Regions from separate parts of the Spiribacter insolitus genome, predicted to be linked through region 3. Evidence: predicted binding sites of a transcription regulator. Region 3 holds the regulator's gene; each other region holds the start of a gene.
The links. The regulator sigma-54, encoded in region 3, starts transcription at its own class of promoters, with help from an activator protein. The targets are predictions, from matches to a motif close to TGGCANGNTNCNTGCTT.
Positions count from the first base shown of each region.

Region 1: a site for sigma-54 is predicted at 1,600-1,616, ahead of V6X30_RS02795 (amino acid ABC transporter substrate-binding protein). Genes of this name have one in related genera too.
Region 2: a site for sigma-54 is predicted at 1,998-2,014, ahead of glnL (nitrogen regulation protein NR(II)). Genes of this name have one in related genera too.

Region 1 covers NZ_JBAKFF010000001.1:559,023-562,297, forward strand. The annotation lists gene V6X30_RS02790 (amino acid ABC transporter permease) at 1-434, opposite strand, end outside; gene V6X30_RS02795 (amino acid ABC transporter substrate-binding protein) at 524-1,543, opposite strand; gene V6X30_RS02800 (iron-containing alcohol dehydrogenase) at 1,802-2,944, shown strand; gene V6X30_RS02805 (TRAP transporter small permease subunit) at 2,969-3,275, shown strand, end outside.
Region 2 covers NZ_JBAKFF010000001.1:1,709,830-1,713,104, reverse strand. The annotation lists gene glnA (glutamate--ammonia ligase) at 1-1,403, shown strand, start outside; gene glnL (nitrogen regulation protein NR(II)) at 2,030-3,085, shown strand; gene ntrC (nitrogen regulation protein NR(I)) at 3,085-3,275, shown strand, end outside.
Region 3 covers NZ_JBAKFF010000001.1:141,383-144,657, forward strand. The annotation lists gene V6X30_RS00735 (HPr kinase/phosphorylase) at 1-417, opposite strand, end outside; gene V6X30_RS00740 (PTS sugar transporter subunit IIA) at 414-890, opposite strand; gene hpf (ribosome hibernation-promoting factor, HPF/YfiA family) at 896-1,222, opposite strand; gene V6X30_RS00750 (RNA polymerase factor sigma-54) at 1,244-2,704, opposite strand; gene lptB (LPS export ABC transporter ATP-binding protein) at 2,766-3,275, opposite strand, start outside.

The DNA.
Region 1 (3,275 bases), 420 kb from region 3:
CAGAAAAAGATCTGCAGCAGCAGCGGGATATTCCGGAATATCTCGATGTAGCCCAGCGCGACCTTGGCCACCAGCCAGTTGCTGGACAGCCGTGCGATGCCAACGATGAAGCCCACGATGGTGGCCAGCAGAATGCCCAGTCCGGAGACAAGCAGGGTGTTGGCGAGCCCGACCAGGAAGGTCCGGCCATAACTCATGGTCTCGTCGTAGGGGATGAGACTCATGATGATGCCGAAGCCGGCGGTTTCATTGAGAAAGCCAAAGCCGGTGGTGATGCCGCGGCTTTCCATGTTGTTGACGGTGTTCTGGAACAGGCTGTAGCCGATCCATGCCACACCGGCAATGGCAAGGATCTGGAAGACCACGGAGCGGACCCGCGGGTCATTCCAGGGTTTTGGGCGTCCGGGTCGAAGCGGCCGCGGATCGGTGGTCATTGTGCCGCCCTGTTCCGCTGATGGGTTTCAGGAGAGGGCGGAACCGGACATGTCCGGCTCCGCCCGGCGATCAGAGTCTGGCGTCTGGCTTACCGGAACGGCGGTGCGTAGAGGATGCCACCGTCAGTCCAGAGCGCGTTGACGCCGCGGCTCAGGCCGACCGGCGTATCCGGCCCGACGTTGCGGTTGAACATCTCGCCGTAGTTGCCCACCTCGCTGATCACCTCGACCATGAAGTCATCGTCGAGCCCGAGGATCTCGCCCATGTTGCCATCCGCACCGAGGATGCGCTGGACGTTCGGGTTGTTGGAGTCGGTCATCTCCTCGACATTGCTCGAGTCGACGCCATACTCCTCGGCATTGATCTGCCCGAACAGGACCCACTTCACGACGTTGAACCACTCGTCGTCACCCTGGCGTACCACCGGCCCGAGCGGCTCCTTGGAGATCACCTCGGGGAGGATCACTGCGGAGTCCGGATCGCTCAGCTGTGTGCGCAGTGCGGCCAGCTGAGAGGTATCGGAGGTGAGGATGTCGCAGCGGTTGTTGTCGAACCCCTGGGCACTGCCCTCCGAGGTGTCGAACACCACGGCCTCGTAGTCCATGTCGTTGGCACGGAAGAAGTCGGCGAGGTTGAGCTCGGTCGTGGTGCCGGCCTGGGTGCAGACCGCCGCGCCGTCCAGGTCATAGGCACTGTCGACACCGAGGGCCTCTTTGACCAGAAAGCCCTGGCCGTCGTAGTAGTTGGTGCCGGTGAAATTGAGCCCCAGCGAGGCATCCCGGGTGGTGGTCCAGGTGGTGTTGCGCGAGAGCACGTCGATCTCGCCGGACTGGAGCGCCGTGAAACGCTCGGCCGCCGTCAGCGGGATGAACTCCACCGCGTCGGCATCGCCCAGCACGGCAGCGGCCACCGCCCGGCAGGTGTCAACGTCCAGCCCGGCCCAGTTGCCGTCGCTATCGGGCTGCGAGAATCCGGGCAGGCCGTTGCTCACGCCGCAGCGCAGCTGACCTGCATCGCGGACATCTTCCAGCGTTGAGGCCTGGGCCTGTCCACCCAGAGCCAGCAGCCCCGTGGCGGCAAGGCCCATGGTTATGATCGTCTTCTTCATCACTGCTTCCCCTATTGCATCGAGGTTGTGCAAAGCCATCGTGGCAACCGTTGATAACGCAAGGCTCATGCCAACACGGGACTCTCCTCCTCCTGGCCGGCCCGCGTCATACGATCGCCTGTCCGTTATGTCACGAATGCACCATGCTGGACAAGGCATGCAGGCAGTGCACCGAGATGGCGCGCGGCACAGCATGGACGGCGGACGTCACGGCTGCGACGATAGCGGGATTGCCCCTGAATCCCATGGAGTTCCTCAATGAGCGCAACGTTCGGCCTGTTCCTCCCCCGCAATATCCGTTTCGGTCGCGGGGCGGCCGGAGCGACCGCTGATGCCGCCATGGCACTCGGCGAGCGGCCTCTGCTCGTGCATGGCGCCTGCGCGGGGCGGGCGGATTGGCTCATACAGGCCCTTGATGCGGTCGGCCGCAAGCCATGGGGGATCGCCTGCCCGCGCGAGCCCGACGTCGGGCTGATCGAACAGGGGGTCGCGCTGGGGCGGGAGGTCAATGCCGACGTCGTCGTCGGCCTCGGCGGCGGATCGGTGATTGACATGGCCAAGGCCGTCGCCGGATTGATTCCGGCTCATGGTGAGGTGATCGACTACCTTGAGGTCGTGGGGGGAGGGCAGACGCTGGATGCTGAGCCGTTGCCCTTCGTGGCGGTGCCGACAACCGCCGGGACTGGCACTGAGGCGACCCGCAATGCGGTCATCGACGTGCCGTCGGCCAGGCGCAAGGTCTCGCTGCGCGACCCGAGACTGCTGCCGGCAACGGCCATCGTGGATCCCGCATTGACCGATGCCACGCCGCGGCATGTCACGCTGGCGAGTGGCCTTGACGCCATTACGCAGGTGATCGAACCGTATATCAGCTGTCAGGCCAACCGCTTCACCGATGCCCTCTGCCGCGAGGCCATTCCGGTTGGTCTGCAGGCCCTGGTGCGCCTGATGACGGATGAGGATCCCGCTGCTCGCGATGACATGGCCTGGGTCAGCCTCAGTGGTGGCCTCGCGCTCGCCAACGCAAAACTGGGTGCAGTCCATGGTCTGGCCGGCCCCCTGGGCGGCGTGACGGATATGCCGCATGGCGCGATCGCCGGCGCGTTGCTGCCGCCGGTCCTGAGAGCCAATCGTGAGGTGGTTCAGGGCTCGGTGGCCACGCGGATCCATGAGGTAGAGCAGTGGATCGCGGGCGCGCTTGCCTGTGGCAGCGACGAGGCCATTGATCGCCTCGCCGCCTGGTCGCGCGCCAAGGGTTTGCCCGGACTGGGTACCGCTGGCCTGGAATCATCATCGCTCGCGGCTATCGCCGAGGCCGCCGCCGGCTCGTCCTCCATGAAGGGCAATCCCGTCGTGTTGCCCGCGGCAAGGCTGGTGCAGGCGATGGAAGAGGCGTGGTAAGCCCGCTTGCCCCCCGCGATCGGCTTGGCCATACTCCGCCACCTCATGGACCCACTGCTGCGCCTTAGTGAATGGATCGACACCCTCAGCGACCGGGTGGGCCAGGGGCTGCGCTGGGTGGCCCTGTTGCTGGTCGTTGTGGGCGTGGTCAATGTGATTGGCCGCTACCTCGGTGCACAGCTTGGTATGCAGCTCAGCTCCAATGCCCTGCTGGAGGCGCAGATTCAGGCGTTCGCCGTGATCTTCCTGCTCGGCAGCGCCTACCTGCTGCGCCATGACGGGCATATTCGCGTCGATATCCTGCAGTCACGATTCGGTCCGCGCCTGCGGG
Region 2 (3,275 bases), 1.6 Mb from region 3:
CCGATGATGTGCTCGCGATGATCAAGGAGAACGAGGTCCGCTTCGTGGATCTTCGGTTCACCGACCCCAAGGGAAAGCAGCAGCATGTGACCCTGCCCGCTCACGCCGTGGATGCGGACTTCTTCACCGAGGGCAAGATGTTTGACGGCTCCTCGATCGAGGGCTGGAAGGGCATCAATGAGTCCGACATGATCATGATGCCGGATCCCGAGACGGCGGTTCTCGATCCGTTCTTCGATGATTCAACGCTGATCATCGTCTGCCAGATCATTGAGCCCAACACCATGCAGGGTTATGGACGCGATCCGCGTTCAATTGCCCAGCGCGCCGAGGCCTATCTGCAGTCCACCGGCATTGGCGATGTGGCCTACTTCGGCCCGGAGAACGAATTCTTCGTTTTCGACGATGTCCGCTGGGGTACTGACATGAGCGGGTCGTTCTACAAGATCGACTCCGAAGAGGCCGGCTGGAACACCGAGAAGGTCTATCCGGACGGCAATATGGGCCACCGTCCTGGTGTCAAGGGCGGCTACTTCCCCGTTCCGCCGGTGGACAGCCTCCATGACATGCGCTCGGCCATGCTGGAATGCCTGACGGACATGGGCATGGAGACCGAGGTGCACCATCACGAGGTCGCAACGGCCGGCCAGTGCGAGATCGGTGTTGGTTTCAACACGCTGGTCAAGAAGGCCGACGAGGTGCAGACCCTGAAGTATGTCGTGCACAACGTCGCCGCCGCCTATGGCAAGACCGCCACATTCATGCCCAAGCCGGTGGTCGGCGATAACGGCAGCGGCATGCATGTCCATCAGTCCATCGGCAAGACCGGGGAAATGCTTTTCGCCGGGGATCAGTACGGTGGCCTCTCGGAGACGGCGCTCTACTACATCGGCGGCATCATCAAGCACGCCAAGGCGATCAACGCCTTCGCGAACGCGTCGACCAACAGCTACAAGCGGCTGGTCCCCGGCTTCGAGGCCCCGGTTCTGCTGGCGTACTCCGCCCGCAACCGCTCGGCATCGGTACGGATCCCCTGGGTTTCCAATCCCAAGGCACGCCGGGTCGAGGTCCGCTTCCCGGACAGCACGGCCAATCCCTATCTCTGCTTCGCGGCCATGCTCATGGCCGGCCTCGACGGTATCCAGAACAAGATCCATCCCGGCGATGCCATGGACAAGGATCTCTATGACCTGCCGCCCGAGGAAGAGGCAGAGATCGACAAGGTTGCCTTCTCGCTGGAGGAAGCCCTGGACAGCCTCGATAAGGACCGCGAGTTCCTCAAGGTCGGCGGGGTCTTCACGGATGACGCCATCGACGGCTACATCGAGATCAAGCGTGAGGAAGTCCAGCAGCTGCGGATGACGACCCATCCGGTGGAGTTCGACCTCTACTACAGCGTCTGATCCGCGTCGAGGCGATTCGCCAATCGATCAGAGACCCCTGCTTCGGCGGGGGTTTTTTATCTCTGGCGGAGTCCGGCTCCCGGCTCCCCAAGTCATCCAAGACGTGGATCGACCGCTGTTCGGGCCGGGGTTGATCCCTGGCCGTGCCCTGTCGCTCCCGTCTCCTTGTCCCGGGCTCGCGCGGTGCGCGAGACACTTCACGCGGTGGATGACCCACTGAAACGCGCCCCGAGGTCGCCCGGGACAAGGAGACGGGATCGACAAGCCATGACACACCACCAGATCCTGGGCTTATCGGCTCCCTACCCGTCCACCGGGCGATCTTGAGACGCCGATCGGTGTGTTATCCACCGCGCTCCACGCCCCGCGTCTCGCGTGAGCCCGGGGGACGGGTAGGGAGCCGATACACCACCCCGCCGACGATCTTGAGACGCCCGTCTGTGTGTTATCCACCGCGTTCCCAGCCCCGCGTCTCGCGTGAGTCCGGAGAAAGGGGCGGAGCCGGCATAGCACCGCACCATAATGGTGCGTTATTCCGCCGCAGCGCCTACACTGAAGTCGCCGTTATGCCTGCGCCCGATAGGCCGCGTGGGCTGGCGTGGTTCTTGCTTTATGCGAGTGCAATGATGACTGAACAGCCAACGACCGATGCCAGCGAGATTCTCGACAGCCTCACCGGCGCGGTGGTGGTTATCGACGGAGAGCGCCGGATTACGCGGATGAATGCCGCCGCCGAGTCGCTACTGCATGTCAGCAGCCGGCAGGCGTTCGGTGAGCGGCTCACACAGTTACTGCCGGCGCTGGCTGTACTCGCGGATCCCATTGGACAGGCATTCGCCGAGGGCGCGAGCTATACGGAACGCGAGATGCGGCTGGCGCTTGGGCCGGAGCGCACCATCACGGTCGACTGCGCGATAACGCCCCTCGATGGTGCATCCAGTCTGCTCCTCGAGTTTGAGCAGCTTGACCGCCATCTGCGGATTTCCCGAGAGAATCGTCTCATCGCCCAGAACCAGGCGATCCGCGAGCTCATCCGGGGGTTGGCTCATGAGATAAAAAATCCGCTGGGCGGGCTGCGCGGTGCCGCACAGCTGCTCGAGTCGGAGCTCTCGGACGATGATCAGAAGGAGTACACCCGAATCATCATCAGCGAAGCCGATCGGCTACGAACGCTGGTGAACGGGCTGCTGGGACCGGAATCGCGGATCGAGCATTCGCCGACCAACCTGCACGAGGTACTGGAGCGCGTCCGGCACCTGGCATCGGCCGAGGCGCCGGCCGGTGTCGAAATCCAGCGGGACTACGACCCGAGTATCCCCCTGCTGCCGGCGGCCGGTGACCAGTTGATCCAGGCCTTGCTCAATCTCGTGCGCAACGCCATGCAGGCCGTGGGGGATTCTGGGCGGATTACCCTACAGACCCGAACCCACAGGCGGTTCACTATCGGCGACCGGCAGCATCGACTGGTGGCACGCGTGAATGTCATCGACAACGGCCCCGGCATCGCCCCCGAGCTCCAGGATCAAATCTTCTATCCGATGGTCACGGGCCGCGCCGAGGGCAGCGGTATCGGTCTGCCGATCGCCCAGAACCTGGTCAATCAGCATGGCGGTCTGATTGAGTGCACCAGTGAGCCCGGCCGCACCGTATTTACCGTCTGGTTACCGCTGGAGGAAGCTTGATGGCCGATTCGACGAGCGTCTGGGTAGTCGATGATGACCGCTCCATTCGCTGGGTGCTGAAAAAGGCGCTGGAACGTGACGGGCTGAGTGCCGTCGATTTCGAGACCGGCGAAGAGGCACTCATGGCACTGGAGCGTGATCAGCCGGACGTGCTGATTACCGACATCCGTATGCCCCGACTCGATGGGCT
Region 3 (3,275 bases):
GATCACTTCCAGCAGGGCCGCAAGCGGCCGTCCGGGAGCGAGCGCCATGCGGGGACAGCGTGCCCCGTGGATGCGGGTTGACTGCCAATCAGCCTCGGCCGTCACTGACCGCGGCTCATCAACGAGATCAACGACCCGGTCAATGGGTGCCGACGGGGCGACCGCCCCGCGGCCGAAACACTGCACGACATCGATCAGTCCCGGGCCGCGCAGGCAAAGAAGCCCGGCGCCGGCCGCCGGCGCGCGGCCCACGAGCCCACCGTCCTCGTGGCGGATATCAACGGCATCGTCCGCCACCAGCCGATGCCCGGCATGGATCAGCGCCAGCGCTGTATCGCTCTTGCCACTGCCGGCCGGCCCGCGCAACAGAATACCGACCCCGCCGACGAGGACCAGCGTGCCGGGCGACAGGCTCATTCGTCGGGTGCTCCGCTGCGCCAGCCGCAGACGCTTTCGTAGAGGTCCTGGTCGGTCTCGCAGGCGCGCAGCCGCGCGCACAATGCCTCGTCCCGGAACATCTCCGCCAGCCGCGATAGGATGCGCAGATGCTCATCGTTGCTGTGCTCGGGCACCAGTAGCGCGAACAACAGATCCACGGGCCGCCGGTCAGCGGCGTCGAAGTCGATGGGCTCATCGAGCCGGATCAGTGCCGCCCGCGGCTGGTCAATGTCGGGGCTGCGGGTATGCGGCAGCGCGACGCCGCGACCGAGCCCCGTGCTGCCGAGCCGCTCACGCACGATCAGACCCTCGAAGATGCTACGGCTGATGTCCGGGTCGGCATCGGTGTCGGCCATCAGCTGCTCGCTGAGACGTTCCAGCGCGCGCTTCTTGCTGGTGACCGTGACGCCGCAGCGTGTCCGGGCCGCCGTGAGCAGTGTCGAAAGATCCATGGCGATCAGGGTTCCAGTGTTGGTCCGACCCGGCCTTCCTCGCGGTGATGATCAGTGCGCTTCTCCTTGTGCTTGACCACCTGGCGGTCGAGTTTGTCGATCAGGGCATCAATGGCGGCGTACATTTCCTCCGACGTCGCCTCGGCAAACAGTCGGGCCCCGCTCACGGCGAGCGTGGCCTCGGCCTTCCGGGTGTTTTTCTCCACGGTCAGGATGACGTGGACGTCGACCACGTTATCGAAGTGGCGCTCGAGCCGCTGGAATTTCTCGTCGACATAGCCGCGGAGTGCGTCGGTAACGTCGACATGATGGCCGGTGACGTCGATTTTCATGGTCTCTCCTTTTTTGTCGAATCAGACCAGGCGTTTACGGTCCGTTGACGAGGCAATGCCCATAACCTCGCGATACTTGGCCACGGTACGCCGGGCAACGTTGATTCCCTCCTCCCGGAGGATGTCGGTCAGCCGTGAGTCGCTGAGCGGCCGGGCTGGATCCTCGGCGGCCACCAGCCGCCGGATCCGTGCTCGAATGGCCGTGGCCGAGCACTCGCCGCCATCGGCGGTGGGGACATGACTGGAGAAGAAATGCTTGAACTCCAGTGTGCCCTGCGGCGTGCGCATGTACTTGCGGGAAGTAATGCGGGAGACCGTGGATTCGTGCATGTCGATGGCCTCCGCCACCTCACGCAGTACCAGTGGCTGCATGGCCTCCTCGCCGTGTTCCAGAAACCCCTGCTGGCGTTCGACGATGCACTCGGCGACCTTCTGCAGGGTCTCGCTACGGGACTGCAGGCTCTTGATCAGCCAGCGTGCCTCCTGCAGGTGCTGGCGCAGGAGGCTGTTGTCGGCGCTCGTGTCGCCCCGCCGCACCAGGCTGGCATAGTAGTCGTTGACACGGATTCGCGGCGACGCGTCGGGGTTGACCTCGACTTCCCAGCGCCCATTGATCCGATGAACGAAGCAGTCGGGGATCACATATTCGGTCCGCGTTTCGCCAAAGCCTGATCCGGGATGTGGATCGAGCTGCTGGATGAGCGACAGAACGCCGGTCAACGTCTCTTCATCGATGCCCAACCGGCGACGCAGCGTGGCATGCTGCCCGGGGCCAAGCAGTCTCAGGTCCTCGGCAATGGCCAGACGGGCCAGCTCCCGGTGCGGTGTATCTTCGGGCAGGGCATCGATCTGCAGGCGCAGGGCCTCCCGGGCATCGCCGGCGGCGACGCCCACTGGATCCATATGCTGGATGACGGCGATGACGGCCCGGATGTCATCCTGCTCGATGTCGTCGTCGGCCAGTGCCTCGCACAGTTCTTCGGATGACTCCGTCAGGTGGCCCTGCTGGTCGAGGGCGTCGATCACGGCCTCGGCAATCCGCCGATCCCGGTCGCTGAGACTCGACATTTCCACCTGCCAGTGCAGGTGATCACGCAGTGAGGCCTCCGGACCCGCCTGGTTGTCCAGCAGGCTGTCGCGACGTGCCGGATCCGGCGCGCTGGGGGTGGCCGCGCCGGCGGCCGGATCGTCCCAGCGCTCATCGACCGGCATATCCTCGCCGAGCCGGGAGGCGTCGGCGGCACTCGATCCCAGTGGCGCTTCCGAGGGATCAATGGTGGACTGTTCCGCCATGTTTGTCTCATCACCCGAGCCCGCGGTCTCGGCCTCTTCCTCGGCCTCGAGCATGACGTTGGATTCAAGCGCGTCGCGGATCTCCAGGCTGAGTTCGGCCGCTGGCAGCTGCAGCAGACGGATGGCCTGCTGGAGTTGCGGCGTCATGGTCAGTTGCTGGCTGACCCGGAGTTCCAGGGATTGCTTCATCGTCACCCGTGCCCTTTAGTGGTGTTCCAGAGTAACGCTGCCCATGGATCCCTCGCCAGTACTAGAGGCGGAAGTCTTCACCGAGGTAGACCGCACGCACCTCGGGGTTCTCGAGCACGGCCGTGGCATTGCCCTCCGCAATGACCCGGCCGGCGCTGAGAATGCTGGCCCGGTCGACCAGGGCGAGGGTCTCGCGGACGTTATGATCGGTGATCAATACGCCGATGCCACGCTCGGAGAGGTGGCGCACGATGGATTTGATGTCACCCACGGAGATCGGGTCGACCCCGGCGAACGGCTCGTCCAGCAGGATGAAGCGCGGATCGGCGGCCAGGGCCCGGGCGATTTCCAGGCGGCGCCGCTCGCCACCGGACAGGCTGATGCCGGTCTGATCCCGCAGATGGGCGATGTTGAATTCGTCCATGAGCGCGCTGGCCTGCTCTTCGCGCTCCGTGCGGGCCAGGTCGCGGCGGGTCTCGAGCACGGCCAGCAGGTTGTCGATGACTGACAGGCGCCGGAAGACCGACGCCTCCTGGGGAAGATAGCCGATGCCCATCCGCGCCCGGGCGTG